3 regions of the Tepidibacillus sp. LV47 genome follow, and region 2 is predicted to be linked to each of the others. Evidence: riboswitches for the same ligand, from Rfam matches in the RefSeq annotation. Region 2 holds a riboswitch; each other region holds the start of a gene.
The links. Region 2 has a riboswitch for S-adenosylmethionine ahead of metX (homoserine O-acetyltransferase MetX). Riboswitches for the same ligand answer to the same signal wherever they lie in the genome.
Positions count from the first base shown of each region.

Region 1: linked by a shared signal. The riboswitch ahead of ACMW72_RS04410 (homocysteine synthase) and the one ahead of metX (homoserine O-acetyltransferase MetX) in region 2 are both predicted to bind S-adenosylmethionine.
Region 3: linked by a shared signal. The riboswitch ahead of ACMW72_RS08730 (methionine ABC transporter ATP-binding protein) and the one ahead of metX (homoserine O-acetyltransferase MetX) in region 2 are both predicted to bind S-adenosylmethionine.

Region 1 covers NZ_JBLWIF010000002.1:245,665-255,856, forward strand. The annotation lists gene ACMW72_RS04370 (hypothetical protein) at 1-26, shown strand, start outside; gene ACMW72_RS04375 (basic amino acid ABC transporter substrate-binding protein) at 436-1,239, shown strand; gene ACMW72_RS04380 (basic amino acid ABC transporter substrate-binding protein) at 1,424-2,212, shown strand; gene ACMW72_RS04385 (amino acid ABC transporter permease) at 2,311-2,970, shown strand; gene ACMW72_RS04390 (amino acid ABC transporter ATP-binding protein) at 2,963-3,685, shown strand; gene hpf (ribosome hibernation-promoting factor, HPF/YfiA family) at 3,803-4,351, shown strand; gene ACMW72_RS04400 (hypothetical protein) at 4,577-4,828, shown strand; gene secA2 (accessory Sec system translocase SecA2) at 4,991-7,504, shown strand; SAM riboswitch class I at 7,574-7,689, shown strand; gene ACMW72_RS04410 (homocysteine synthase) at 7,759-9,048, shown strand; one part of gene prfB (peptide chain release factor 2) at 9,267-9,341, shown strand; one part of gene prfB (peptide chain release factor 2) at 9,343-10,192, shown strand, end outside.
Region 2 covers NZ_JBLWIF010000002.1:50,969-61,160, forward strand. The annotation lists gene ACMW72_RS03410 (aldo/keto reductase) at 1-167, shown strand, start outside; gene ACMW72_RS03415 (carbon-nitrogen hydrolase family protein) at 204-1,061, shown strand; gene ACMW72_RS03420 (acetate uptake transporter) at 1,259-1,867, shown strand; gene ACMW72_RS03425 (class I SAM-dependent methyltransferase) at 1,910-2,614, opposite strand; gene gerQ (spore coat protein GerQ) at 2,893-3,309, opposite strand; gene ACMW72_RS03435 (cell wall hydrolase) at 3,325-3,759, opposite strand; SAM riboswitch class I at 3,925-4,032, shown strand; SAM riboswitch class I at 4,113-4,220, shown strand; gene metX (homoserine O-acetyltransferase MetX) at 4,284-5,375, shown strand; gene ACMW72_RS03445 (homoserine dehydrogenase) at 5,362-6,669, shown strand; gene ACMW72_RS03450 (ASKHA domain-containing protein) at 6,698-8,533, shown strand; gene ACMW72_RS03455 (homocysteine S-methyltransferase family protein) at 8,560-10,192, shown strand, end outside.
Region 3 covers NZ_JBLWIF010000006.1:141,925-152,116, forward strand. The annotation lists gene ACMW72_RS08720 (sodium:solute symporter family protein) at 1-239, shown strand, start outside; gene ACMW72_RS08725 (OsmC family protein) at 281-736, shown strand; SAM riboswitch class I at 1,014-1,122, shown strand; gene ACMW72_RS08730 (methionine ABC transporter ATP-binding protein) at 1,235-2,269, shown strand; gene ACMW72_RS08735 (methionine ABC transporter permease) at 2,250-2,909, shown strand; gene ACMW72_RS08740 (MetQ/NlpA family ABC transporter substrate-binding protein) at 2,931-3,767, shown strand; gene ACMW72_RS08745 (M48 family metallopeptidase) at 4,047-5,339, shown strand; gene ACMW72_RS08750 (DUF1802 family protein) at 5,568-6,146, shown strand; gene ACMW72_RS08755 (NAD(P)/FAD-dependent oxidoreductase) at 6,168-6,740, shown strand; gene sugE (quaternary ammonium compound efflux SMR transporter SugE) at 6,831-7,154, opposite strand; gene sufC (Fe-S cluster assembly ATPase SufC) at 7,543-8,328, shown strand; gene sufD (Fe-S cluster assembly protein SufD) at 8,348-9,646, shown strand; gene ACMW72_RS08775 (cysteine desulfurase) at 9,643-10,192, shown strand, end outside.

The DNA of each region.
Region 1 (10,192 bases), 190 kb from region 2:
GCCTCTTTCCACGGATTCAACAATAGAATAAGGTTGCACATTTAGGGCTGACTCACAAGAGTCAGCCACTTTTTTAAGTATAAGAATTTGCGACTAAGCTTCCTTACCCCTAATAAGCTTAGCTTGTATGCTTCTATAAGCATGACTTTTTTTGTATATCTATTTATTCACAGAAAATTAACCTGATTTTTATATTTCACAAATAGAACAGGCATTCTTGTGAACAATGTGCACAAAAAAATGTGGATAATGTGCATAACCATGTGAATAACGAGAATAACAGTATTTACTTTTGTGTATAACCCTGTTGAAAAGTTTATAAATCTGTGGATAACTTTTTTGTTTTGTATTTTCAATGAAAAATAGGTTGATTATTTATTCGTATATATGTATAATCATTCATAAGCATAAGGAATGATTAAGGGAGGATCGTTGATGAAAAGTAAAGGATTAAAAGTTGTATTATTGATGTTCTTATTTGTAGTTGGGAGTTTAGGACTTATTGGTTGTTCTTCAGAACAAACAGGAACAAAACCACAAGAAGGTCAAAAAGCTGCAGAAGAAAAAACCTACGTTGTTGTGACAAATGCAGAATTTCCTCCATTTGAATCCACCTTACCATCTGGTGAGATCGTTGGATTTGATATTGATTTGATCAATGCGATTGCCAAAGCTGAGAATATGAAAATCAAAATCCAACATCAAGGTTGGGAAGCGATGTTAAAAGCTGTAGAGACAGGGACAGCAGATATTGGTGCATCGGGAATTACCATTCGTGATGATCGTAAAGAAAAGTATGACTTTACTTCTCCATATTTTGGAGCGACCCAATTGATCTTAGTTCCTCAAGAATCGAATATCAAATCGGCAAATGACTTAAAAGGGAAAAATATTGGTTTCCAAAGTGGAACTACAGGAGAAACAGCCGCTCAAAATATTTTTGGTAAAGACTATAAAGGGTTAAAAGGATATCCTGACTTGCCAACAGCGGTGAATGACCTATTTACCGGTCGAATTGCTGCGGTCATTGGCGATAATGCCGTAGTGGCTGAATTTGTGAAAAAGAATCCTGATAAAAAGTTACAATTAATTAAGGATGATGCTTTTGAAAAAGAATATTACGGCTTTATCGTTAAAAAGGGGAACAAAGAACTTCTTGATAAGCTGGAAAGTGGATTAAAGAAAATAAAAGAAGATGGTACTTATCAGAAGATATATAATCAATATTTTGCAAATTAAATGATTGTAAAGAAGAACAATAGATAGATAAAGTGTGCGAAAAAATTAGCACACTTTTTTTTATAAAAAATAATTGATTTTTATTCTTGAGCACGTATAATAATACACGTGTGTATAAAAAAGGATAAAATATGATGAAATGGTCAGCATACAAGGATTCTAAGATACTAAGGAGGCACATTTTGTGAAAAAAGTAAAATTAGCAATATTTGTGTTGCTATTGATCATTGGTTCATTATCATTATTCGGTTGTGGTGCAAGCGACAAAGGGGACGATAACTCCAATACTGGTGGAGAAAAGACGTATAAAGTAGTAACCGATGCTACTTTTCCCCCATTTGAATCAACACTGCCATCAGGAGAAATCGTCGGTTTTGATATTGATTTGATCAAAGCGATCGCTGAAGTTCAAGGATTTAAAGTAGATATCCAACATGTTGGCTGGCAGCCGATGTTAAATGCGATTGATAATGGCAAAGGTGACATTGCCATTGCTGGAATTACCATTGATGAAGAGCGAAAGCAAAAGTATGACTTTACAGAGCCGTACTTTGATGCGACACAATATATTTTAGTTCCTGAGAATTCCAATGTAAAATCCCTTGATGATCTACAAGGACAAAACATTGGTTTTCAAAGTGGAACAACAGGAGAAAAAGCCGTCCAAAAAATTTTTGGCAAAGACTATAAAGGGGCTAAAGGATACGAAGATTTGCCAGCAGCGGTCAACGACTTATTAACAGGACGAATTGTCGCGATCGTCGGCGATAATGCCGTTGTTGGTGAGTTTGTGAAGAAGTATCCAGACAAAAAGTTAAAAGTGGTCAAAGATGACCGTTTTGAAGTTGAACATTATGGAATTATGGTCAAAAAAGGAAATACGGAATTACTCAAACAACTAAATGAAGGTTTAAAGAAAATCAAGGAGAATGGGAAATATCAAGAAATTAAAAATAAATATTTTGCTGAGTAAAAAACAAAACTGAAAATAAATGAGTGCGTGGACAACTCTGCGCACTTTTTTCCCGTATAGGAAAGTATAAAGGATCGTTTAAGAAAGAAGGGATGAAAATGGCTGAGTGGAATGCCGTTTTAGAATATAAAATCTGGTTTATCCGAGGCGTTGGCTATACCATCCTCCTTACCTCGGTAGGAGTGTTTTTTGGTACCATTATTGGCTTGTTTTTGGGGTTAGGTCAATTATCTCAACAGCGGATATTCCGTATATTAAGTCGGGCTTATGTGGATCTTTTTCGCGGGACGCCTTTATTTGTTCAGATTTTAATTGTTCATTTTGCCGTGATGCCTGCTATTTTTGGCGATGAGGCTCCATCGGCCATCTTTTCTGGATTTGTCGCTTTATCTTTAAACTCAGGTGCCTATGTGGCAGAGATCTTCCGTGCAGGGATTCAATCGATTGATAAAGGGCAAATGGAAGCGGCCCGTTCTTTGGGAATGACTTATCGTCAAGCGATGAGATATATTATTTTGCCTCAGGCATTTAAACGAATGTTACCACCTTTAGGAAATGAGTTTATTGCTTTATTAAAAGATTCGTCATTGCTCGCTGTCATTGCGACACCTGAATTAACTTATGCGGGACAAATGACGGCAAAGAATACCTTTACCTCTTTCGGTCCTTATTTAACAGTGGCAGCACTCTATTTAATCTTGACGTTAATCTTGTCTAAAGGGGTAAGAGGGTTAGAAAGGAAGTTTTCCAATGATTAAGGTAGAAGGTTTGTATAAACAATATGGTGATTTAGAAGTTTTAAAAGGAATCGATATTGAAATTCAGCCAAAAGAAGTAGTTTGCATCATTGGTCCAAGCGGTTCAGGGAAAAGTACCTTTTTACGCTGTTTAAATAAATTAGAAGATTTTCAAGCAGGAAAGGTAATTGTAAGGGGAGAAGATTTATCTGACCCTAAAATCGATGTAAACAAAGTAAGAACTCATGTGGGAATGGTTTTTCAACATTTTAATCTTTTCCCGCATATGACGGTTCTAGAGAATATCACAATTGCCCCCATTAAAGTGTTAGGAATGGAAAAAAGTAAAGCTGAAGAAATTGCCAAGAAATATTTAGGAAAAGTTGGATTATTAGATAAGGCAAATGCCTATCCTGATCAACTCTCTGGTGGACAAAAACAGAGGGTAGCGATCGCCAGAGCTTTAGCAATGGAACCGGATGTGATGCTCTTTGATGAACCTACTTCTGCTTTGGATCCGGAGATGGTTGGTGAGGTATTGGAAGTGATGAAACAGTTAGCCAAAGAAGGCATGACTATGGTTGTGGTCACTCATGAGATGGGCTTTGCAAGAGAAGTAGCTGATCGGGTCGTATTTATGGATCAAGGGCAAATTATAGAGGAGGGGAAACCAGAAGAAATCTTTTCTCAACCTAGACACCCACGGACACAATCCTTTCTTAGTAAAGTATTGTGAATTCTTATATCAATTGACGGTTCATTATGTTTTTACCATTGGTAGAATATACCGAATGATATGTGTTATAATGAAAATAGGAAAGGACAAACTTTACATTTGAAAGGAGCGGTGACCATGAATTTCATCGTTCGTGGGGACAACATTGAAGTGACTGAGGCATTAAGAGAGTATGTGGAGAAGAAAGTGGGTCGCATCGAGAAATATTTCGATACTCCTCTTACAGCACCTGTTTATGTAACAATGAAGGTGGTTCGCGATCTTCATAGTGTTGAGGTAACGATTCAACTACCAGGAGTTGTCTTGCGGGGAGAAGAACAAAACGAAGATATGTATGCTGCAATTGACCTCGTGGTGGAAAAATTAGAAAGACAGATCCGTAAACATAAAACAAAAATTAACCGAAAATTCAGGGAACAAGGAAGTCTAAAAACCCTTTTTAAAGAGGATCCTGTTGGTACAAAGGCTGATGAAGAGGAAGAAGAATTCCAAATCGTCAAGATCAAACGTTTTAATCTTAAACCAATGGATGTAGAAGAAGCCATTTTACAAATGAATATGTTGGGCCATTCCTTCTTCGTATTTTCCAATGCGGAAACCGAAGAAACCAATATTGTATATAAACGTAAAGATGGCCGTTATGGTTTAATTGAGCCAGAATTTTAATGGTAATCTGTCCAGTTTATTTTGACATATAGTGTCGGTTGGAAAACGCTCGCGAAAGTCGCGGCTTATAGAAACATACAAGCCTAGCTTATTAGGTTTGTATATTCCATAAGCAGCGACTTTTGGGAGTGTATTTTTTTTGTTTGTGCATATAAAGTATAACATAGATTGGACCTGCACCACTAGGCTTTTGCCTACATAGGATATGTCAGGAGGTGAAGAAAAATGGCATTTCTAAAATTTCTCCTTTATGTTGTCATTTTTTTCGCCATTTCAACGATAACGCAAATGGTTTATAGTGGATTGAAAAAGTCTTATTCTTTTGAGTCAGATTGGATCGCTCCTCTGTTCAGCGTGATTACAATTATGTTCTGGATGATCATCCCCTCCCATTGGTTCGTTCTCCTCCTGTTTGCGATAACATTAGGTATTACTGCCCAAGATAAAGGGAAAAACACAAAGGGGAAATTATTCTAATCTATTGCTGCCAAGCTGGCAGTTTTTTTTTTGGAACGAAATCGGCGTCAAAAACGTTATATAAATAATGGAATGAAAAGGATCAATAAAGATTTTTTGCTCCTATAATGAAAGAGTGATAAAATAAAAACTAAAACTTTTCCTGTGAGAGGAGTTGGACTTGTGTTCGGATTACTAAAAAAAGTCATCGGTGACATGAATGAACGGGAAATTAAACGTTTAAATAAAACCGTTGAAAAAATCAATCAACTTGAAGAACAAATAGGTTCCCTTTCTGATGAACAACTACATGGGAAAACATTAGAATTCAAAGAACGGTTACAAAAAGGAGAAACCCTTGACGATCTTTTGCCTGAAGCCTTTGCCGTTGTGCGTGAAGCTTCTAAGCGGGTCTTGGGAATGCGTCATTTTGATGTTCAGTTAATTGGGGGTATTGTGCTTCATGAAGGCCGTATTGCCGAGATGAAAACAGGGGAAGGGAAAACCCTTGTTGCTACCTTGCCCGCATATTTAAATGCTTTAACAGGCCAAGGGGTCCATGTTGTAACTGTTAACGATTATTTGGCACAACGGGACAGAACTACCATGGGGAAAATTTATGAATTCCTCGGTTTGACCGTTGGTTTGAATATCCATGGAATTTCGCCAGAAGAAAAACAAGCAGCTTATCAAGCAGATATCACCTACGGAACCAATAATGAGTTTGGTTTTGACTATTTACGGGATAATATGGTGTTATACAAAGAACAAATGGTTCAACGTTCTCTAAATTATGCCATCATTGACGAGGTGGATAGTATCCTCATCGATGAGGCAAGGACCCCTTTAATTATTTCTGGGACAGCTGAAAAATCCACCGATTTATACTATGCTGCTGATCGCTTTGTCAGACGTTTGGTTGCTAATGAAGATTATGCTATCGATGAAAAAGCAAATACAGTTACTTTAACCGAATCTGGTGTTGATAAAGCAGAAAAAGCCTTTGGGGTGGATAACCTTTATGATACCAATCATATGACCTTGAATCATCATATTAACCAAGCCCTAAAAGCCCATGTTTTGATGAAACGAGACCGCGACTATGTAGTAAAAGATGGAGAAGTTATTATTGTTGATGAATTCACTGGCCGCTTAATGTATGGTCGCCGTTATAGCGATGGTTTGCATCAAAGTATTGAAGCCAAAGAAGGTCTAAGGGTACAAAACGAAAGCATGACTTTAGCAACCATTACCTTGCAAAACTATTTCCGCATGTACAAAAAATTAGCAGGGATGACGGGTACAGCAAAAACAGAGGAAGAAGAATTTAAACGAATTTATGGTTTAGACGTTGTGGTGATTCCAACCAATAAACCGATGATTCGTGTTGATTTGCCTGATGTGGTATATAAAACGGAACGGGCCAAATTTAAAGCGGTCGTCGATGAAATTGTTCGTCGCCATGAGAAAAAACAACCTGTATTAGTAGGTACCATTTCCATTGAAAAATCGGAACTTTTATCCGAAATGTTGAAACGAAAAGGCATTCCCCATAATGTATTAAATGCCAAGTATCATGAGAAAGAAGCGGAAATTATCGCAAAAGCAGGCCAAGCTAGTGCGGTCACCATTGCTACCAATATGGCAGGTCGCGGTACCGATATTGTTCTTGGCGAAGGAGTTGCTGAATTAGGGGGACTTCACATTATCGGTACAGAACGGCATGAGAGTAGAAGAATTGACAACCAATTAAGAGGACGTGCTGGACGTCAAGGGGATCCTGGCTCCAGTCAATTTTTCATCTCCCTAGAAGATGATTTAATGAGAAGATTTGGTTCTGAACACATTATGAGTATGATGGATCGTTTAGGGATGGATGAGGATCAACCGATTGAAAGCAAGATGGTGACAAGGGCGATTGAATCGGCACAGAAGAAAGTGGAAGGCCATAATTTTGATATTCGCCGTGTCGTTTTGCAATATGACGATGTGATGAACCAGCAACGGGAAGTGATTTATAGTCAACGTCGCCAAGTATTAGAAAGTGACAACTTACGCGATGTCATTATCAACATGATTATGAATTTTGCAAAGCGTCTTATTGATATTCATTGTCCTGCTGAGCAAATTCAGGAAGAATGGGATTTAAAAGCATTGTTAGATCATATGCAAGCCACTTTCTTAGATGAAGGGGTAATAACGGAAAAAGATATTTGGGGCAAAGAACCAGAAGAGATTTTGGAGGTGATTCGCAAAGCGGTAGAGAGACAATATGATCGGAGAGAAGAAGAACTTGGCGAGAATATGCGCGAATTTGAAAAAGTGATTCTCCTTCGCGCTGTTGATAGCAAGTGGATGGACCATATTGATGCGATGGATCAATTGCGTCAGGGGATTCATCTTCGCGCTTATGGGCAAACGGATCCTTTACGAGAATATCAGATGGAAGGATATGAAATGTTTCAGGCGATGATCCAAGCGATCGAAGAAGAAGTGGCTACCTATATTATGAAGGCGCAAATCCAAAATAATCTTCAGCGTAAAGCAGTTGCTGTGGGGCATGCCGTAAATAATACCAATCCAGAGTCCAATTCGAAGAAAAAACCCGTTCGGGTTGGACAGAAAATCGGCCGGAATGATCCATGCCCATGTGGCAGTGGCAAAAAATATAAACATTGTCATGGAGCAGCACATTAATTTATTGACAAGATGTCAGGGTTAAAATATAATGAATTCAATTCCTTTACAATTTCATATTGGTTATGCCTCTTATCCAGAGTGGCGGAGGGACTGGCCCAGTGAAGCCCGGCAACCGACACGCAGTCTAACTGTGTTGGCAGGTGCTAATTCCAGCAGAATCTTGTGATTCTGAAAGATGAGAGGGAAAGGTCATTTGCTCCTTCTCATCGAGAAGGAGTTTTTTATTTTAATAGAAAGAGAGGAGAAACAAGATGAGTCAGGAAAAAAGTTATGAATTTGAAACGATTGCTTTACATGGAGGTCAGCAACCTGATCCAGTAACAGGTTCAAGGGCAGTACCTATCTATCAAACTACTTCTTATGTATTTAAAGACACTGATCATGCCGCGAACTTATTTGCTTTAAAAGAATCAGGTAATATTTATACCCGAATTATGAACCCAACTCAAGATGTATTTGAAAATCGCGTGGCCCAATTAGAAGGCGGAGTTGGAGCCTTGGCTCTTGCTTCTGGATCTGCAGCTATTACCTATGCGATTCTTAACATTGCTGGTGCTGGAGATGAAATCGTATCCTCAAGCAGTTTGTATGGTGGTACATATAATCTTTTCTCTACCACACTCCCTAAATTGGGAATCAAGGTTAAATTTGTTAATCAAAATGACCCAGAGAATTTTCGCCAAGCCATAACCGAAAAAACAAAAGCGATATATGCTGAAAGTATCGGTAATCCAAAAATTGATGTGCTAGATATCGAGACTGTTGCCAACATTGCCCATGAAGCAGGAATTCCTCTGATCGTGGATAATACTTTTGCTACCCCTTATCTTCTTCGTCCTTTTGATCATGGAGCCGATATCGTTGTTCATTCTGCGACCAAATTTATTGGTGGACACGGAACCGCCATTGGTGGAGTGATTGTCGACGGAGGAAAATTTAACTGGAATAATGGCAAATTTCCAGGTTTAACTGAACCAGATCCAAGCTATCATGGGGTGGTATATACAAGAGACTTTGGTTCATTAGCATATATTATCAAAGCAAGGGTTCAGTTATTAAGGGATATGGGAGCAGCGATTTCGCCTTTTAATGCTTTTTTACTCCTTCAAGGATTAGAAACACTACATTTACGAATGGAACGACATAGTGCAAATGCTTTGCAAGTGGCGCAATTTTTAGAAAACCATGATTTCGTTACTTGGGTGAATTATCCTGGACTTCCTTCAAATCCATATTATGATTTAGCGCAAAAATACCTGCCCAAAGGTCAAGGGGCAATCCTCACCTTTGGCATTAAAGGTGGAGTCGAGGAAGGAAAGAAATTTATTAACAACTTAAAACTATTCTCCCATTTAGCCAATGTCGGCGATGCCAAATCATTAGTGATTCATCCGGCAAGTACAACCCATCAACAATTATCTCTTGAAGAGCAACTTAGTGCCGGTGTTACTCCTGAAATGATTCGTTTATCCATCGGAATTGAAAATGTGAATGATCTAATTGCCGATCTCGATCAAGCCCTGCAAGCTAGCCAAAGATAGAAATAATAATGGCTTGTATGTTCTCAGGTTATAGAACATACAAGTCAGTGATATGAAAATGTAGGTTTGTATATTCCATAAGCAGCGACTTTTGGGAAGCACTTTCTCACCTAAGCGCGTTGGAATATGCAAACCTATTTTATATAACTTGTAATCCTTGGAGTGATGGGTAAACTATGGTATGATGAAATTTGAGATTTGTTCAAAGAGGTGAATCTATGTTATCAGAAAGCGAATTAAAGCATGAACTAGAAAAAATGGCCAAACGTCTGGCTGAAATTAGGGGGTCTCTTTGACGTCGATAGTAAAAAGAAAAAAATCTCAGAGTTAGAACAGATCATGGCCCAACCTAATTTCTGGGATGATAATGAAGCGGCACAAAAAGTGATTAGTGAAATCAATGCATTAAAAGAATTAACAGAGCAAATGAATAACCTTGAACAACAATATGAAGATCTGCAAGTGATGTTCGAATTAGCCCTAGAGGAACAAGATGAAACGATGCTTGCGGACATAGAGAAAAGTATTAAGTCATTAAGCAAACGGTTTTCGGAATTTGAACTTCAGCTATTACTTAATGAACCATATGACAAAAATAATGCCATTTTAGAAATTCACCCTGGTGCAGGGGGAACGGAATCACAGGATTGGGCCTCGATGTTACTGCGAATGTATACAAGGTGGGCTGAAGATCATGGCTATAAGGTAGAAACCTTAGACTATTTGGCTGGTGAAGAAGCAGGGGTGAAAAGTGTAACCCTTTTGATTAAAGGTCGTAATGCTTATGGTTATTTAAAAGCGGAAAAAGGAGTTCATCGTCTGGTTCGCATTTCTCCTTTTGATGCATCAGGAAGGCGTCATACTTCTTTTAGTTCTGTTAATGTTCTGCCTGAGATTGAGGAGGATATCGATATTGAGATTCGCCCCGAGGATTTAAAAATCGATACTTATCGTTCCAGTGGTGCTGGTGGCCAACATGTCAATACTACCGATTCAGCGGTTCGGATCACTCACCTTCCTACGAATATTGTGGTCACTTGTCAATCAGAACGTTCTCAGATTAAGAATAGGGAAAAAGCGATGAAGATTCTAAAAGCGAGATTGTATGAAAAACAACGGGAAGAACAAGAAAAAGAATTAGCCG
Region 2 (10,192 bases):
ATTTGCAGCATGGTGTTGTAACCATCCCGAAATCGGTAAAAGAGGATCGAATTAAAGAAAATGCGGATATTTTTGACTTTGAATTAGCTGTAGAGGATATGTTAGCGATCGATAAATTGAATCAAAATCGTCGCATCGGTCCAGATCCAGATCATTTTAATTTTTAATGATTTGAACTTCACAAAAATTAAGGAGAGCTAAGGATGAAGATGAGAGTTTCTGCCGTGCAGTATCACCTTCATACTATCGGCAGTTTTGAAGAGTTTAAACAGCAAGTAGAGCATTATGTGAAAACTGCAGCAGAGTTTGGCGCTGAATTTGTCTTATTTCCCGAATTCTTCACCACGCAATTATTATCAATCGGCGATGGAAAAGGAAATGCTTTATCCATTCAAGACTTGCCCAACTTTACCGAGCAATATCTTGCTTTATTTCAAAACCTTGCCAAAGAAAAACAAATGTATATCATTGGCGGAACCCATGTGATTGAAAGAGAAGGCAAACTATACAATGCCGCCCATTTATTTTATCCTGATGGAAGAATCGAACAACAAGCTAAACTTCATATGACACCAACAGAAGTAAAAGAGTGGGAAATCACTCCTGGTGATTCACTGAAAGTGTTTGATACAGAGAAAGGGAAAATTGCGATTTTGACTTGTTATGATATCGAGTTTCCAGAAATCGTGAGAATGGCGAAAGCAAAAGGCGCGGATGTTATTTTTAGCCCGTCTTGTACCGATGATCGCCATGGTTATCACCGGGTTCGCTATACAAGTCATGCTCGGGCGATCGAAAACCAAGTCTATGTTGTCCTAACAGGAACAGTAGGATCATTACCAACTGTTGACTTTATGAGAGCCAATTTTGGTCAAGCAGCAATTATAACCCCAAATGATATTCCCTTTCCGCCACGAGGAATTTTAGCAGAAGGGGAAATTAATGATGACATGGTGATAACGGCTGATCTTGATTTAGAACTTTTATATAAGGTTAGAGAAAACGGCTCTGTCACGACTTGGAGAGACAGACGGACAGACTTGTATCCTGATTGGAAGTAGGGTGATCATGTGTTTTATAAGGGTCTGCCTTATGCAGACTCTTTTTGTATGCAAATACTCAATATTTGAAAAATTCATTATTTTTGTTGAATTTAGAAAATGTTTCTGTTACCATTAGAACATGGATAACTTTGTACATAGATAAGGGATAGTGCAAAGTTTAAAGCAATAGGAAAATGGGAGGGGAATAATCTAAAATGAGTGGGAATGAAGAAAAACAGTTTAGTGTGGTCGAGCCAGGGGGAATTGGTTTATTAGGGTTAGCCATTGTAACGTTGGTGGCTTCATCCCAGAAGTTAGGAATAACACAAGGGTTTTCGTATGCGGTTCCATGGGCATTATTTTTAGGTGCATTTGCTCAATTGTTTGCAAGTATTAATGATTCGAAACGGAATAATATCTTTGGAAGTACTGCATTTGCTGCTTACGCATTTTTTTGGTTTGCAGTAGGAATTACTTGGTTAATTCAAATGGGTGCTTTTGGTGAAGAATTAAAAGCAGATGTGGATATCAAACAACTTGGTTTTGCTTTTGTTGGTTATTTAATTTTTAGTATTTATATGACGATTGGATCAATGGAAACGAATAAAGTTTTATTTATCATTTTTGTACTTATTGATCTTTTATTTATTGGTCTTTCACTAAGCTCGTTCCAGATACTACCTGAGTTTTCTCATAAACTGGCGGCATGGTCAGAACTTGCGATCTCAATGGTTTCTTTTTATGGGTCGGCTGCAACTGTTTTAAATCACCATTTTGGTCGTCAGTTTTTACCAACTGGTAAGCCATTAGGAATTTTTAAATAATTTGTAAAATAACAAAAAGGGGGTTGACCCAAAAGTAAGGGTTCAGCCCCCTATTTTTTGTTTTGAAATCCAGCATAATCGATGGGTACGTAATAAAGGAATCGAATTAAAAAGGTGATATAAAGCAGGATGAATTTTAACCACTCGCCTACTAATCGGTGGCGCTAAAGTTACACGCCAAGATTTAATTTGGCCTTCGGGAAATAATTCTTTAATCCTTTTTAAGGGGATTCCTTTTACATCAGGGTTTTTAGGATTATTATAAACAAAATCATACCAAAGAACCCCTCCACCAGGTTTGACAAGCCTCCAAATATTAGTGGCTAATTTTTGTTGAAACTCTTCATCAAGGATGGATGTGAAAACTGTTGATTGAAGAACAATATCAAAACTATGATCAGCCAAATCAAGGGTAGAAGCATCACCAATCATCACTTTGGTAACGATCGGTAATGTTCTTCTAGCATGCAAGGCCCTTTCTTCTAATAGTTCATTGGCAACAAGATTTTCCGGTTTGAAACCTAAGCGAATAAGAAAAAGAAGATTACTGCCAGAACCACAACCGATTTCTAAAACCTTTTTATCGGCTAAAGGTTCAAGTTTTGCCCATTTCAACAACTGAATCAGTTTTCGTTCTTTTTCTTGTTGGGTTAAATAAACGACTGGATTTAAAGGTTCATACCAATTATGTCTGGCAAGTTGGTTTCGTTTTGCATAGGCTTCTTTGATTCTTTCAATTTCCTTCATTTTCCTAAACCCCTATTAATCGTTTGTTTAAACATCTAAAATATTTCCAGATATAAGGGGGAATATTCAAAGAATCAATCAAAGAATCAAAGAAAATGCAATAAAAATAGGCTTGTATGATTCTATAAGGGCGACTTGAGCGAGCGAGTTTTTCTACCGACTGTTTATTCAAGGAAAACCGCGAGGTATCGGAGTGCGTTAGAATCATACAAGTCATGGGTCTTATATACGTTTAAAAAAGGCTGGAAATAAACGTTTTCTTCCTGCCTTTTTCGTGTTTATCTTTGAATCGCTGGAGGAACATAATTCAGTTCTTCATCAAAGGTAATATAATCGAGATTAACCATCAATAAAAGATATCTTTTGCCTGTTTCAGGATCACTAATAATAATATGGTCCTTACCTGCTGCTTCTAGTCTTCCGCGGAATACCTTTGCATTCCATTCTTTATTATTTTCAAAAGTCATATAAATGGTAGCAATTTTTCCGAGATTTAATCGCAAAATGTTTTCAATATAGGATTCCTCTATAGGTAATTGCCCTGGAATTTCGATCCTGCGTTCAGGGGCTTGGGGAGTTGGAAGCATGGGTTGCATTGGATACATTGGTTGCATCGCCATTATAGGTTGAGGGAAATTTTGATCATATTGATAAGCTGAAAATAGATCATAAAAATAAGGATAGTATTGATACATAAACAATCACTCCTTTTAAAAAGTTCCATAAACTGAAGGACAGTCTGAATAAGTAGGTGCATAAAAACAATGGGATTTATATCGTCCTGTATTCCATGCTATATACCACCTACTAGGACAACTTTCTCTTCCTGGATTAAAAAACCATAGGGCAAAAGTAGCAGGATGATATTTTTCTCCATTGACCACTTTTCGAGCTAATTGGATTTCTAAAGTGCGTGCTCTTTGATAAAAATAGGATTTTTGTACTGCCTCGAATCCTCCTGGGGATTGAAAGACCATTTGCGGCACAGTTCGGATCCCTTTGAAATCTAAACAATTAGCTCGTACCCGGTTTACTCCAACATTCCCAACTAGCAACATCCCAAGTTTCCCTTCACTTTCTGCTTCTGCCCGCATTAATCTAGCTAATAATTTCAAATCGTTTATGTTTGCTTTAATAACAGCCATTGACTCACCTCGCATATTAGGCCTCTATAACAATATATTTTGTTTAAAAAAATTGGTGAAAAATTATCATAGGAAATTTCGAAAAGGGAAGAAATTTCAATTTTATCTTGACATAGAATGGAAATGATTATATGATTTCATTAACAATTTAAAACAACACAGGATTTCTTATCGAGAGAGGTGGAGGGACTGGCCCAATGAAGCCCGGCAACCGGTTTTTTAAAAAAAACGCGGTGCCAATTCCTGCGGAGGCGATTCTCCGAGAGATAAGAAGAGCGTAAATACACCCTCTTCTTATGAAGAGGTTTTTTTACGCTTAATTTCAAAAGTAAAATTGAATCATTTGTAATTCTTTCTTATCGAGAGAGGTGGAGGGACTGGCCCAATGAAGCCCGGCAACCGGTTTTTTAAAAAAAACGCGGTGCCAATTCCTGCGGAGGCGATTCTCCGAGAGATAAGAAGAGTGTAAGAAAAACTACCCTCTTCTTATGAAGAGGGTTTTTTACAGTTAGGGGGGGATTTTGATGGTAGGAATAAAGGTGCAATCACCCTATGAAGCAAGTGTCATTCAAATTGGCGAGTTATCTTTAGAATCAGGGAAAAAGTTAAAAAATGTACAGATTGCTTATGAACGGGTAGGATCAAAGGAAGCGCCGGTTATTCTTGTATGTCATGCTTTAACAGGAAATCAATTTGCCGTTGGAACAGAACAAAACCCTGGCTGGTGGTCAGGATTAATTGGGCCAGATAAAGCGATTAATACGCAAGAATTCCAAGTGATCACGATGAATGTGATTGGTGGATGTGATGGGTCAACAGGTCCATTAACCATAGATCCCGATACGGGCAATTCTTATCGAGCTAATTTCCCATTTGTCTCCGTTCGTGATATGGTTCACGCTCAATATCTCGCTTTAAAAAAGCTGAAAATTGACCATGTCAAGGCGATTATCGGTGGATCATTAGGTGGAATGCAGGTGTTAGAGTGGGGAGTGCTTTATCCGGATTTTATGGATACGCTAATTCCCCTTGCAGTCACACCCTATCTTAGCGATTATGCGATAGCTTATAACTTGATCGCAAGGTTGGCAATCATTCATGATCCAGCATGGAATCAAGGGAATTATCTTTCAAACGAACAGATTCATGGATTAAAAATTGCTCGTATGGTAGGGATGGTTACTTATCGATCCGCTGAACTATTTAATGCTCGTTTTCAAAGGGCGCAAAAAGAAGATTGGGGAATCCATCATTATGAGACAACCTTTGAAGTGGAATCCTATTTACGCTATCAAGGGGAAAAATTAGCGAAAAGGTTTGATGCCAATAGTTATCTGTATCTATTAAAAGCGATGGATCTTTTTGATCTTGGAAAAGGTCGTGGCAATTGGCAAACAGCATTAGAAGTTGTGAAAGCTTCGATCGTTGCCATTGGCTTTAAAGGTGATTTACTATATCCACCCAAAGAATTGGCAAAACTCGTTGAACATTATCAGCAATTAGGTGGGAAAGGAAAATTTTATGAGGTGGATACACAATTTGGCCATGATGGTTTTTTGGTTGAATTTGAGAAATGGTCCCATCTAGTGAAGGAGGGTATATATGGAATCCATTAAAGTCGCATTATTGGGTCTAGGTACTGTTGGGAAGGGAGTATATAGGACGATTCAAACCCATCAGGCGCAACTTCAAGCTTTATTAGGAAAGAAAGTTGAAGTAGTGGCAATTCTTATTAAAAATAAAGGGAAAAAAAGAGACATCCTTATTGACCCTTCTGTTACGTTGACGACCTATTATCAAGAAATTCTTCAACTCCCAAAAATCGATTTTGTCATTGAGATGATCGGTGGAATTGAACCAGCAAAAACCTATATTGAGCAAGCCTTAACAAAAGGTTGCCATGTGATTACTGCAAATAAAGAGTTAATGGCTTTTCATGGAAAAGAATTAAGTAACCTTGCCAAGAAAGCAGGCGTTCAACTCGCATATGAGGCTAGTGTTGCAGGAGCGATTCCTATTATCCGTACATTACAAGATTTATTGCAAGTGAATCAAATTACAAAAATAGAAGGGATCCTCAATGGAACGACCAATTATATTTTGACAAAGATGCGGGATAAGAAAATTCCGTTTGCAAAAGCATTATTGGAAGCAAAGGAAAAGGGATATGCAGAAGCCGATCCAAATAATGATATCGAAGGATGGGATGCTTTTTTCAAATTAATGGTTCTCAGTGATTTAATCTTCGGTGAACAACCCAATTGGAATTATGTGGAGCGTATAGGAATAGAGGGAGTTTTAATTGAAGAATTAGTCCTTGCTGAACAATTTGGGCTACGTTTAAAGCTCATCGCTTCTCTCTCAAAAAAGGGCTCTCGTATTGAAGCAAAAGTACAACCAACATTCCTAACAAAATCTCATCCTCTCTATTATGTTGAAGGTGTAGAAAACGGAATTGTTGTTGAAACCGATCTAGCAGGTCGATTGTTTTTACAAGGAAGTGGAGCCGGTTCTCTAGCTACGGCAAGTGCAATCATCGAAGATCTTGTCAATGTATGGCAACGTCAGAATATAGACGTTGCAACAAAAGAAATGAAATGGAAACCAATGACCAATCAAAAAGAAAACGAGTCATATTGGTTTGTGATTCAGCCAAAACCAAAACATGGGAAAAATGAAGACATTGTCTTGAAAAATCGCTTTCAAGAGTCTGGACTAACCATTCATGCCTATGAATGGTTAGAGATAAAGAATTATGGATTAGCTTCTGGTTATATCCTTTCAGCTAGAGAAGAATCGATTCAACAATTTCGCCACCAAGTAGAAGAACCGAACTGGGGATTGAAATGGTATCCTATTTCTAATTGGCAGGAACAAGAAGAGAAGATCAAGAAAAAAGTATATGCATAAAAAGAAATGAGGATAAGGCGGGAGAACGATGGCAGCTAGAACCATCTACATCAATATAGGAAATACGAGAATCACTCGATACGTAAAAACAGGAACAAATCTTCTTGATGTCATACAAGAGGAAGAAATAGGGCTTTCTGCTACCTGCGGTGGAACAGGTCGTTGTGGTACTTGCAAAGTGAAAATCAAAGAAGCCCTTCCTTTTAATCGGACCGAAGAACAAGTGCTCACTTCAAGCGAAAAAAAAGAAGGGTATCACCTCGCTTGCCAAGTATACGTTGACAAAGCACTGCACATTGAAGTACCGAAGCTTCAAGAAGAAAAACTGCAAGTGATGGAAAATAGTGTAGAAAGAGATGTTGATATTGTTCCTTTCCTTAGAAAAAGGTTTATTCCCATGCAAAATCCAGAAACCTCTGATCTTGATTCAATCTATGACTTTCTGTCAGATGTAGAAAAATTGGAATTTACGTTAGAACAACTAAGACAAATCCCTCTATTGCTTCGAAACAAAGAAGGATTCACCTTAACTTTTGACCCTATGGGGAAAGTTATCCATATAGAAAAAGGGGATACCACCAATCAATTGCTGGGAATTGCCTTTGATATTGGTTCTACAAGTGTCGTCGGCTATTTGCTGGATTTAGTTTCAGGGGAAGAATTAGCAGTGGCATCTCGGTTAAATCGTCAAGCCCAATATGGTGCCGATGTGCTTTCGCGGATTAGTTATGCAACAGAGAAGAAAAATGGGATCAAAATACTGCAGAAAACGATTGTTGAAGTGATGAATGAAATCATCGCTGAACTAACAGAAAAAACAGGAATTGATCATCAAGCGATTCTCGATTGTACGATTGTCGGCAATAGTACCATGCAACACCTGTTATTAGGAATTAGCCCTAAGTATTTAGGCCAGGCTCCCCACCTCCCTGTTTTGAAGCAAGAGTTCATGATCTTAGCGAGAGAAATCGATTTGAACCTTCCCAATTCCCTGATCAGAATCTTGCCGAATCTAGGAGGATTTGTAGGATCTGATACCCTTGGGGTGATTTTAGCGACCAAGATGGATGATAAAGAGCAACTAACTTTAGCTGTTGATATTGGAACCAATGGCGAAATGGTTTTAGGAACAAAAGATCGATTGGTCGTTTGCTCATCTCCTGCAGGACCTGCCTTTGAAGGGGGACAGATTCGTCACGGGATGAGGGCAATTGAAGGAGCGATCGGGAAGGTTTGGCTTGAAGCAGATCTAAAATATGAAGTGATTGGAAATACCAAGCCAAAAGGAATTTGTGGGTCTGGATTAGTCGATCTTGTTGCTGAATTATTACGAATAGGTGTGATCGATCCCTCAGGAAGAATCAGAGGCAAACAGGAATGTCCACCGATTGTCTCCTTTTTCATAAAGAAACGAATCATTGAGAAAGAAACAGGAAATGAGTTTATTATTGTGGAACCGGAAAAAAGCGGAACAGGGAAAACGATTACGTTAACACAGCAAGATGTCCGCGAATTACAACTAGCAAAAGGTGCTATCTATACAGGAATTCATTTATTGATGAAACAACTTGATGTAACCCTTGACCAAATCAACGAATTCTATCTCGCAGGTGGATTTGGCAGTTTTATCGATAGCAATAATGCCAAACGAATCGGATTAATTCCACCTATAGATCATAACAAAATCAAGACCGTTGGCAATGCCGCAGGTTATGGAGCGAAACTTGCTCTTCTATCAGAAAAGGAATGGCAAAAAGGAATTGAATTGGCTAGGAAGATTGAACATTATAACCTTTCTGAGGTAAAAGGATATGAACAAGTCTTTGTAGAATCTCTAGATTTTCCAAAAACAGAGAGATGGTAGAAATGGTAAAAAGGACGTGAGGCAACGTGAGTCAATGGTTAAACGAATTGATCCAATCCAAAATCGTCGTTTTTGATGGAGCAATGGGAACCCAGCTTCAGGAAAGAAATTTTCCCGCTGGAGAATGTCCTGAACGGTGGAATCTTACCCATCCAGAAGTAATACGTGAAATTCATGAGAGTTATTTAAAGGCTGGAGCTGATATCATCACAACCAACACCTTTGGAGCAACAGCAGTCCGCTTAGAAGAATTTGGGTTAGATGATAAGGTGGCAGAGATTAACCACGCAGCAATCCAAATTGCTAAAGAAGCGGTCAACAATTATGGTTATGGATATGTTGCTGCTTCTATTGGTCCAACAGGAAAGCTGATTGAACCTTTAGGAGAGTTGTCCTTTGATATTGCTTATGAAGTGTATAAGGAACAGGTTATTGCAATCACAGAAGCAGGCGCTGATTTAATCATTATTGAAACGATTGGCGATATCAATGAGATGAGGGCAGCACTATTGGCAGCAACAGAAAATAGTCACCTTCCTGTGATTGCCAGCATGAGTTATCAAGAAGATGGAAGAACATTTACAGGTACAGATCCACAAACGGCAGCAGTTATCTTAGAACGATTAGGAGCATCTGTCATCGCCGTGAACTGTTCCGTAGGGCCAGAGCAATTAGAAGAGGTTGTAAAAACCCTCGTCCGTTCAACGAACCTGCCGATCTTAGTTCAACCCAATGCGGGTTTACCTAAGTTAGTAAAAGGTAAAACCATCTATGAAGGATCGCCAGAGAAAATGGCTGAATATGCAAGAAAGTTTGTTGAATATGGAGCTAATATGGTAGGTTCCTGCTGTGGAAGCACTCCCGAATATACGAAAGCAATCTATGAACAAGTGAAAGATCTCACGCCAATTTTGCGGAATCAAGAGTTTGGTTTACGAGTAGCTAGTCGTGTACGGACAACAACCATTGACCCGTTTAAAGGCTTACCTGTGATTGTCGGTGAACGGATCAATCCAACGGGGAGAAAAAAACTCTCTGAAGAATTGAAACAAGGGAAAATGGAAACGGTCCGTCGTGAAGCCATCGAACAAACAGAAGCTGGGGCAGAAATTCTTGATGTTAACGTTGGTGTACCTACGATTGATGAACGAAAAACGATGATTCAAGTCATTCAATCGATCCAAACATTAGTTGACACGCCCTTAATGCTAGATAGCACCAACCCTGAGGTTCTAGACCAAGCATTAAAACTTTATCCAGGTAAGGCATTAGTCAATTCAGTAAATGGGGAAGATGCAAGTCTTGATTCAATTCTCCCTTTGGTGAAACGTTACGGAGCAGCAGTAGTAGGTTTAACGCTAGATGAAAAGGGAATTCCCAAAACGGCAGAAGAACGATACCAAATCGCCGAAAAAATTGTGAAGAAAGCTGCAGAATACGGGATTCCCAAACAAGATATCATTATAGATTGTTTAGTGCTAACAGCCAGTGCCCAACCAGAAGGAATAGCCGAAACATTAAAGGCTATTACATTAGTGAAGGAACGATTACAAGTGCCTACCATTTTGGGTGTTAGTAATGTTTCCTTTGGCTTACCAAACCGAAAAGCGATTAATCCCGTTTTCCTCAGTATGGCATTAGCAGCAGGCTTAGATGCAG
Region 3 (10,192 bases), on a different contig from region 2:
GAAAGTTTAAGGTGGGTGGCCAGCTTTCGGGACTTCGTAAAAATGTGGCCCTGACTGGAGCTACTATTGGTATCCTGTCCGTTATTTCCATCATTTTTGGATCTCAATGGTTATATACCAAAGGGTTGTTGGGGCTGGCATCCTTCCTGATTGTCGCAGGGGTGTTTATGATGACCATCGCCATAACAACAAAGCTAGAAGAACAGAGTATAGAACAAGCCTTAAGCCTGGATGCTTAAACTTAGAGAGAAACAGTGCAAAATAAAAGGAGAGATCATACATGTCAAAAGTCAACATTACCTGGGAAGGAAATATGAAATTTGTCGGCACGGATGATAACGGACACAGGATTCCGATGGATGCTGCAGCTATTTATGGTGGACAAAACCAAGGTGTAAGACCCATGGAGCTAATGTTAATGTCTCTTGGCGGCTGCACAGGCATAGAGGTTGGCCATATTCTTAACAAAATGAGAGTAAAGTACGACCGTTTTGACATCGAAGTTAATGGAAATAGAGTAGACGAACATCCCAAAGTATTTAGTGATATCCATGTGGTATACCGGCTTTCCGGGGAAAACATTTCTCCTAAAAAGGTTAATAAGGCGATACAAATGGCTGAACAGGTCTACTGCTCAGCGGCCAACATGATAAATAAGGTAGCGACGGTCACTTATTCCTTTGAGATCAATGGTACTGTGTACCCGTATGAGCCGGAAAACAAAACAACCCTCTAGAATCGCTGCAAGCACTTGTCTTCTCTCAAAAGTGTTGTTGAGAAAAGCAAGTGCTTTTATACATAACATTCTGTCAAATTCGAAGCCAACCCAGCCGCCGGATGTGTCAAGCGACAGTGAAAATGTCATATTAAAACGCCAGTGATTTTGTCACTTGTTTTGTAAAATATATTATCTAATATGTATAAAAATTCTTGTTGACAGTTTCTTTATGAGATGTTACTATTTATTTCGATCATTATGAAACATTGATGTGATAAAGTGAATAAATGTTATATCCTTATCCAGAGAGGTGGAGGGACGGGCCCAATGAAACCCGGCAACCTACCATAACATTATGGGAAGGTGCCAATTCCTGCAGGACTTTATGTTCTGAAAGATAAGGAAAGGACTTACGTATGTTGTCAATCCTTTCTGAGTTTTTCAGAAAGGATTTTCTATTTTACGGATGTAAGGAAACAACAATAGATGTTGTAACGATAGAAAGTGGTGAGTAAAATGATTCGACTTCATAAAGTGAAAAAAGTATACAACAGTAATCATAAAGAAGTCATCGCATTAAAAGAAATTAATTTAGAAATCCAAAAAGGTGAAATCTATGGAATCATCGGGTACTCTGGTGCAGGAAAGAGCACCTTGATCCGTTTAATCAATATGTTGGAAAAACCAACGGAAGGCGAAATTTGGGTTGATGGCCGTCAAATGAACCAATTAAGCCAGAAGGAACTGCGTAAAGCTAGACAGGAAATCGGAATGATCTTCCAACACTTTAATTTATTATGGTCACGAACCGTCTGGGAGAATATTGCCTTTCCTTTAGAAATTGCTGGTGTGCCTAAAGAGGAAATCGATCAACGAGTGAAGGAATTGATTGATCTCGTGGGTTTAACAGAAAGAGCGAATGCTTATCCATCAGAATTAAGTGGAGGACAAAAACAAAGAGTGGGAATCGCAAGGGCCTTAGCTAACCGGCCGAAGGTGTTATTAAGTGACGAGGCCACCTCTGCCCTTGATCCGAAGACGACAGACTCGATTCTTGACCTGCTTCAAGAGATTAATCGGAAATTAGGAATTACTATTATCTTAATTACCCATGAAATGCATGTCATCCAAAAGATTTGCCATAAAGTAGCTGTTCTTGATCAAGGAGAGATTGTTGAAGAAGGACCTGTATTAGAAGTATTTACTCATCCAAAACAAAAAATTACCAAAGAATTTGTTAAACAAGTTACCGAACATCAAGATACCGAAGAAACGATTCGTCACATACCCCATGAAAAAGGAAGTTATATTTTAAAATGTACGTTTGTTGGCGAAAATGCCAATCAACCTATTATTAGCCGTTGGGTAAAAACACTCGATGTTGAACCCAATATCTTAGAAGGAAATATTCAATATGTTCAAGGTTCGTCTTATGGTTCGTTATATATCCAATTGAAAACCACAGAAGATCAATTAAACGCATCCATTGAATTTCTTAAAAACTGTGGTGTAGAAGTGGAGGTGATCGAAAATGTGGCTGGAACCCAATGAGTGGACAGAGGTATTGCAAGCAACATTAGAGACAATATATATGGTGGGTTTATCAGGTTTGTTTACCGTAATCCTTGGAATTCCTTTAGGAATCTTTTTAGTTCTTACGGACAAAGGACAACTATTGGAAAACCGTGTCGTTAATCTCATATTATCTGTGATTGTCAATGTCTTTCGTTCTATTCCTTTTATCATCTTAATGGTTTTATTAATTCCTTTTACTCGCACAATTGTAGGAACGCCAATCGGTTCCACTGCTGCAACGGTACCGCTAATCGTGGGAGCTGCACCTTTCTTTGCCCGCCTTGTGGAAACTTCGTTAAGGGAAGTGAACAAGGGAGTGATTGAGGCGGCCCTATCGATGGGAGCGAATATTCGCCAAATCATTTTTAAAGTTTATCTTCCTGAAGCTATGCCTTCGATCATTTCAGGAATCACCGTTACCTTAGTTGCTTTAATCGGTTATTCGGCAATGGCTGGTGTTCTTGGTGGAGGCGGTTTAGGGAATATGGCGATTATCTATGGTTATCAGCTATATAATACACCCGTGATGTTAGTTACGACCGCTATCATTCTACTTCTTGTCCAATTGGTTCAAACTCTTGGAGATACGATCTCTAGGAGAATAGATAAAAAATAAACGTTAAGGAGGAATTATAAAATGAAAAAATTATTAATTGTTCTTCTCATTGCGATTTTAAGTGTAAGCTTGGTGGCTTGTGGCAATGCCAAGCAAGAGAATCAAGGAGCAAATGCTGATCAAGGAAAAAACGAAGCAATTACCTTAGTTGTTGGGGCTACTGCTGTACCCCATGCCGAAATTCTTGAAAAAATTAAACCAACATTAGAAAAAGAAGGCGTGAAATTAGATATCAAAGTATTCCAAGATTATGTTCAACCGAACATCCAATTATCTGAAGGAAAACTGGATGCGAACTATTTCCAACATGTTCCTTACTTAGAAACGTTCACAAAAGAACGTAACATCACCAATTTAGTAGATATCGCAAAAGTCCATGTTGAACCAATGGGTATTTACTCGAAAAAAGTGAAAAATTTAAATGAAGTACAAAATGGAGCGAAGGTCTCTATTCCGAATGATCCTTCTAATATGGGAAGAGCTCTAGTGCTTCTTGAAAAAGCAGGATTAATTAAGCTTAAAGATGGCGTTGGGATTAAAGGAACAAAATCTGATATTGTCGACAATCCAAAGAATTTAGAAATTGTACCTTTAGATGCAGCGATGCTTCCAAGATCTTTAGAAGATGTAACCCTTTCTGTCATCAATACCAACTATGCTCTACAAGCAAAATTAAATCCAGTGAAAGATTCCTTATTCATTGAAGATAAAGATTCTCCTTATGCCAACGTGTTGGTTGTTCGCAAAGGGGATGAAAATAAAGAAGCGATTCAGAAATTAGTAAAGGCATTAAATTCTGAAGAAGTAAGAAAATTTATTGAAGAGAAATATAATGGTGCTGTCGTTCCAGCTTTCTAAAAATCTTCAGTAAAACGGGGTTGATCCTTAAGCCAGCCCCGTTTTTTTTTTTGTATTAAGAAAGTATAAGATAGCTCACTTAACTCTAATAAGCTTGACTTGTATATTTTATAAGTGCGACTTTAGCGAACAGGCTTTTCCATCGACCTAATTTACGGAATGCCGAAAGGTTAGGAGCAGCGTTAGAACATACAAGCCATATCCAAACCGATTTTTATGATTTAAATAGAGGGTTATTTGCATATAGATAAGATATACAAGCTAAGGGAGGGAGTATTTTTGAAAAAGTTCTATGGAATGATTACGATACTATTTGTGATCTACGGCTTTATTATGTCGTATTACCTGTTTCAAACCAAACAAGCACTACCAAGTGCTTATGTAGGTTCTCCTGCTGATCCATCTACATTTATGACAAGTCAACAGTTACAAACCGCAACCATCTACTCACGAATCAAAGATTTCCTCTTTTTTATGGGTGTACCTTGGGAATGGGGTATTTATCTACTCATTTTAGGGTTTGGCCTTTCAACAGCTTTTTATGTTTTTTCGAAAAAAATACATAAACGTTCGCTTTTTTTACAGGCGATTGTTTACGTCTTTTTGTTAAGTCTTGTTGTGTTTTTATTACAGTATCCGCTGAAGTATTATTCATATAAAGTAAGTCGTGATTATGGAATCAGCGTTCAAACTTTCGCTTCGTGGTTTTGGGATCAAGGGAAAAGTTTTTTCGTTGATCTTGTTTTGACGATTCCCATGGTGTGGCTATTATATACCATCATTCGCAAATCCCCAAAAAAATGGTGGCTATGGTTTTGGCTGATATCGATCCCCCTAACGATCATGTTGTATTTTATTCAGCCAGTGATCATTGATCCTATTTTTAACGATTTCCAATCTTTACAAAACCAAGAACTAAAAAGAGACATTCTTGCATTAGCTAAGCGGGCAGATATTCCAGCAGATCAAGTTTATCAAGTGAACATGTCTAAAAAAACGACAGCAATGAATGCTTATGTAACGGGGATAGGATCCAATGCGAGAATTGTTCTCTGGGATACGACATTAAAGAAATTAAATAAGGATGAGATTCTGTTTATCATGGCACATGAAATGGGGCATTATGTCTACCATCATATTTACTGGATGTTATTTGGATCAATTATTGCTTCTTTTTTTCTCTTTTACTTTGTTTATCGACTCGTCCATTTGGTTATCGGTCGGTTTGGACAGTTTTGGGGGATTGAGAGTGTCAGCGACTTGAATTCTCTTCCTGTATTTTTGCTCCTTCTATCCTTAATTACTTTTATTGTCTCTCCTATCGAGAATACATTTTCTCGTTATTCTGAACAAGCAGCTGATGAATATGCGATTCAGTTGACTCAAAATCCAGATGCAGCGATTCGTTCTTTTCAAAAATTAACCATTGATAGTTTAACTGAACCTAATCCACCAGAGTTAGTAAAAGTCTTCTTATACACTCACCCGACAATGGTAGAGAGGTTATATACAATCAGTAATGAAACGAAACAGATTGAAAAACAACATTCGGAAGAAAAAACAAAAGAATAATATCTTCGTATCACTTGCTTGTATGTTTCTATAAGCTGATTTTTTGAGTGAGTTTTCCCATTTACCGTTTATTTGAGGAAAGCCGCAAGGTTAGGAGTAGCGTTAGAACATACAAGCTATTTTTTGTGAGGGGTATTGATCATTTTTGGGCTCAACTTGCACTTTTTCTATACAAAAATATTTATAAAATATGGTAATATAACATTGTGGGTAGAAAGGGGTGAATGAATGATCCAGCAAGTCGCGGTACCCGTTGCCTTGAAAGAATGGGCGGTGAATATTGAAGCATTAGCAAAAGGGAAGCAAATCCTCTTAATGAGAAAAGGCGGAATCCATGAGGAAACGAAAGAATTTCAATTAAAAGAAGAAATCTTCTATCTTTTCCCTACATACTTGCATCAGAAAAAGGAATTACTAAAGACAGAGTTTCAATCTATGATTGATGAAACATTGCAACGATATGATGAAAAAAGGAAGCAAGTAGAGATCAGGTATCTGGCGAAAGTAGTGGAAGATCTCCAACTTTCTGATGAGCATCAGTTGGAAAAACTTTACCCTTATCATATTTGGACCCAAAACTTTGCCGAAATGAGACTTCATTGGAAAAAACAAAATTCCCTTCATGTGCTTTTAGTAAGGGTATATCGCCTAGAACAACCTGTACGTATTTCTTTGAAAGATGAATACAATGGATGCAAATCTTGGATATCCATTGAAGAGAAAATTCCGCAAACAGATATCATCCCTGTTTTAACTGATGAAGAATTTGCAAAAAAAGTGAATACTATTCATGAAGTTTTAAAATAATGAAGAATGAGGTGAAAAAGAATGGTTGATGTCATTATTGTCGGTGGTGGAGTAGCCGGTTTATCTGCGGCTATTTTTACAGCCAATGCGGGGTTAAATACATTAGTACTCAATGATGGAAAATCTCAGATTACCAGAGTAAGTTCCGTAAAAAATATTCCTGGATTTCCTGAAGGGATTTCGGGAGAAGAGTGGATCAAACGAGCAAGAGAACAGGTAGAAAAGTTTAACGGGAATGTAAAAGAAGAAAAAGTAATAGAAGTCATGAAAAATGAGGAGGGGATATTTGAAGTCAAGACAGATAACAACTCTTATCTAGCCAAATACTTAGTCATTGCAACCAATGTGAATAAAGATTTATTAGCACCATTTGGCTATGAGGCTGTGGTTAATCCTTATGTTCCTAACAATAAAGCAAAATCCATTCCCAATATTCCATTTACGGGAGAAACATCGGTTGAGAATCTCTATTTAGCGGGCCTTATCACCGAGATTCCAAGCCAAGTCTCTGTAGCTCTTGGTCAAGGTGCAGCAGTAGGTATTGCTATTGTCTCCAAAGAAAAAGGTACGCCATACATGTGGCATGATATTTAAATGAATCAGCTTATAGAACATACAAGCTTATTAGGTTTGTATATGCCATAAGCACAGAGCGAGTTGGCATATACAAACCTATTTTTTTCATTACATATTACTTGAAGTATATTGCAAGCCAACAATCCCGATAATAATCAACGCAATAAATAGAATTCTGGTAACATCTTTTGGTTCATGGAATAAAATTATTCCCAAAATCACTGTTCCAACCGCACCAATCCCTGTCCAAACCGCATATGCAGTCCCTATGGGTAAAACCTTTAATGCTTTCGTCAAAAGAACAATACTGCCGATCATCGCCACTACTGTTCCAACACTCGGCCACAATTTCGTAAATCCTTGCGAATATTTCAAACCGATTGCCCAGAAGGTTTCTAATAATCCTGCAATAAACAAATAGATCCAAGCCATCAGAGCTTTGCTCCTTTCAATTTAAGAACTAAACAATTTTAATCTTACCTCTTTCTTTATAAGTTAAGCAAATTTATGATGAAATTCTTGCATAAATAAGAGATTAGGAGTAAGATGAAAACGTGTCCAATTTATTTAAAAATCTAGATAATATATTTTATACTATAAAAATAGTTTTTATATTGATTTCGAGTTTGATATAGAATAAAATAAGATCAAGAGGAAAGATGATTGAATTTTTTTTCTGAATCTAATCTTGACTAATTTAGTCAGGATTATACAATGTAAAAGAGACCAATGGATGATTCTTATAAAGTTATGAAAGAATAAAAATAATTAACTCCAGATCATAAAAATTACATAAACAGAATTAATGGAGGAATGTTAAATGACTCAACCAAAATTAGTAATTGATAATCTTTATGTTTCTGTTGAGGGGAAACAAATTTTAAAAGGGTTATCCCTTGAAATTAAAGGCGGTGAAGTGCACGCGATCATGGGACCTAACGGTACAGGGAAAAGTACTTTGGCTTCTGCTTTAATGGGCCATCCAAAATATACTGTAGATCGTGGGTCTGTAACATTAAATGGAGAAGATATACTTGCGATGAAAACAGATGAAAGGGCTAGAAAAGGTTTATTTTTAGCTATGCAATATCCAAGTGAAATTAGCGGTGTAACCAATACCGATTTTTTGCGTAGTGCCATCAATGCAAGACGTGGAGAAGGGAATGAAATCTCTTTAATTAAATTTATTCGTGAATTGGAACAAAAAATGAAATTTCTTGAGATGGATGAGTCTTTTGCTCAACGATATGTGAATGAGGGATTTTCTGGCGGCGAAAAGAAACGTAACGAAATTTTGCAAATGATGATGTTAAAACCAAAAATTGCAATCCTTGATGAAATTGACTCTGGCTTAGATATTGACGCGTTAAAAATTGTAGCGAATGGTGTAAATGAAATGAGAAGCCCTGAATTAGGTGTTCTTGTGATTACTCACTACCAGCGTCTACTGAACTATATTAAACCAGATTTTGTTCATGTGATGATGCAAGGAAAAATCGTTCGTTCTGGCGGACCCGAACTTGCTGAACGATTAGAAGCGGAAGGCTATGATTGGATTAAAGAAGAGCTGGGGATCGTAGACGAAACAGTTGGTCTAGAGGCTTAATCGGATAGGGGGATTCAAAATGACAATAGAGATGAATGTGAGTTTCGATAAGGAGCTTATTACCCAGCTATCCAAGAACAAACAAGAACCAGAATGGATGCTCGAATTTCGCTTAAAAGCTTTAGAAGTTTATCAGAAATTACCGATCCCGCGTTTAGAAAAAACCAAATTAGAGAAGTGGAATATCGATCAGTTTCAACCTTTTACTGATGAAACTCCTGTAGATATTCGCGATCTCCCCGAAGAAATCCAAAATATTTTAGAAGTGAATACAGAAGATCGTAGCGTCTTAGTTCAAAAAAATTCGAACTTTGTATATCAACAATTATCGAAAAAATTAGCAGATCAAGGTGTTATTTATACGGATCTTGATACTGCATTAAGGGAATATCCAGACCTTGTCAAAAAATATTTTATGAATAGCGTTTCCTTTGATGAGAATAAACTTCTTGCTCTTCATACCGCTTTATGGAGTGGTGGTGTATTTCTTTATATTCCCAAACATGCTGAAGTAGAGTTTCCTGTTCAAGCTATTTTTCTTGCAGAAAAATCTGGTCTATTACCACACGTTATTATCGTCGCAGAAGCTTATAGTAGTGTGACCTATGTTGATCATTATTTCTCAAAAAACAATGCACAAAGTACAGTACACAATGGGGTGGTTGAAGTATACGTTGGTGAAGGAGCAAAGGTAAGATTCGCAACGATTCATAACTTTGCAAATGGCGTCTATGACTACACACATCGCCATGCTGATGTACAGCGAAATGGCCGCATTGAATGGGTCATTGGCGAGATGAATGAAGGGAACACAGTATCGAATAATATTAGCATTCTAAAAGACTCAGGTGCGGAAGCGGACTCTAAATTAATCTTTATTGGAACAGGTGACCAAAAAACCAATTTTACATCAAAAGTCATACATGAAGGGAAACACACCAATAGTCAAATCCTTTCTCGCGGGGTTATGTTAGATCAATCAACAGGTATCTTTAATGGAATTACCCATATGAAAAAGGGCGCAGTGAAGTCAAATGCTGAACAAGCGGAAAAAATTCTGATGTTAAGTGAAAGAGCACGTGGGGATGCAAACCCAATCTTACTAATTGATGAAAACGATGTAATGGCAAGCCATGCTGCTAGTGCTGGGCCAGTTAGCAAAGAAGAGATTTACTACTTAATGTCACGTGGTATTCCAAAAGAAGAAGCTGAAAGATTAATTATCCATGGTTTCTTAGCACCTGTTGTTTCCTTAATTCCAATTGAGGGAATGCAAGAAAAATTAGAAAACGTCATTGAAAGGAAGTTAGGAAAATGATTGATAAATCGATCCGAAAAGAGTTTCCCATTCTAGATCAAAAGATTAACGGACATCCTCTTGTTTATTTGGATAGTGCGGCAACGGCCCAAAAACCACTAAAAGTAATTGAAACTCTTGATAACTATTATCGAAAAATGAATTCCAATGTCCATCGTGGAGTTCATACGTTAGGAACCTGTGCAACGGATGCCTATGAAGAGGCAAGGGAAAAGGTTCGAAAATTTATTCATGCGAAGAGTATCGAAGAAATTATCTTTACAAGGGGAACAACAACCTCCATTAACTTAGTTGCTCAAAGTTTCGGAAAAGGCTTTCTAAAAGAAGGAGACGAAATCGTTATTACGATTATGGAACACCATAGTAACTTGATCCCTTGGCAACAAGTAGCGAAAGCAACAGGTGCAACATTAAAATACATCCCCCTTCAACCTGATGGAACGATAAATATTGAAGATATTAAAGCGACGATTACAGCAAATACGAAATTGGTCGCGATGACTCATGTGTCTAATGTGCTTGGGACAATCAACCCGATTAAAGAAG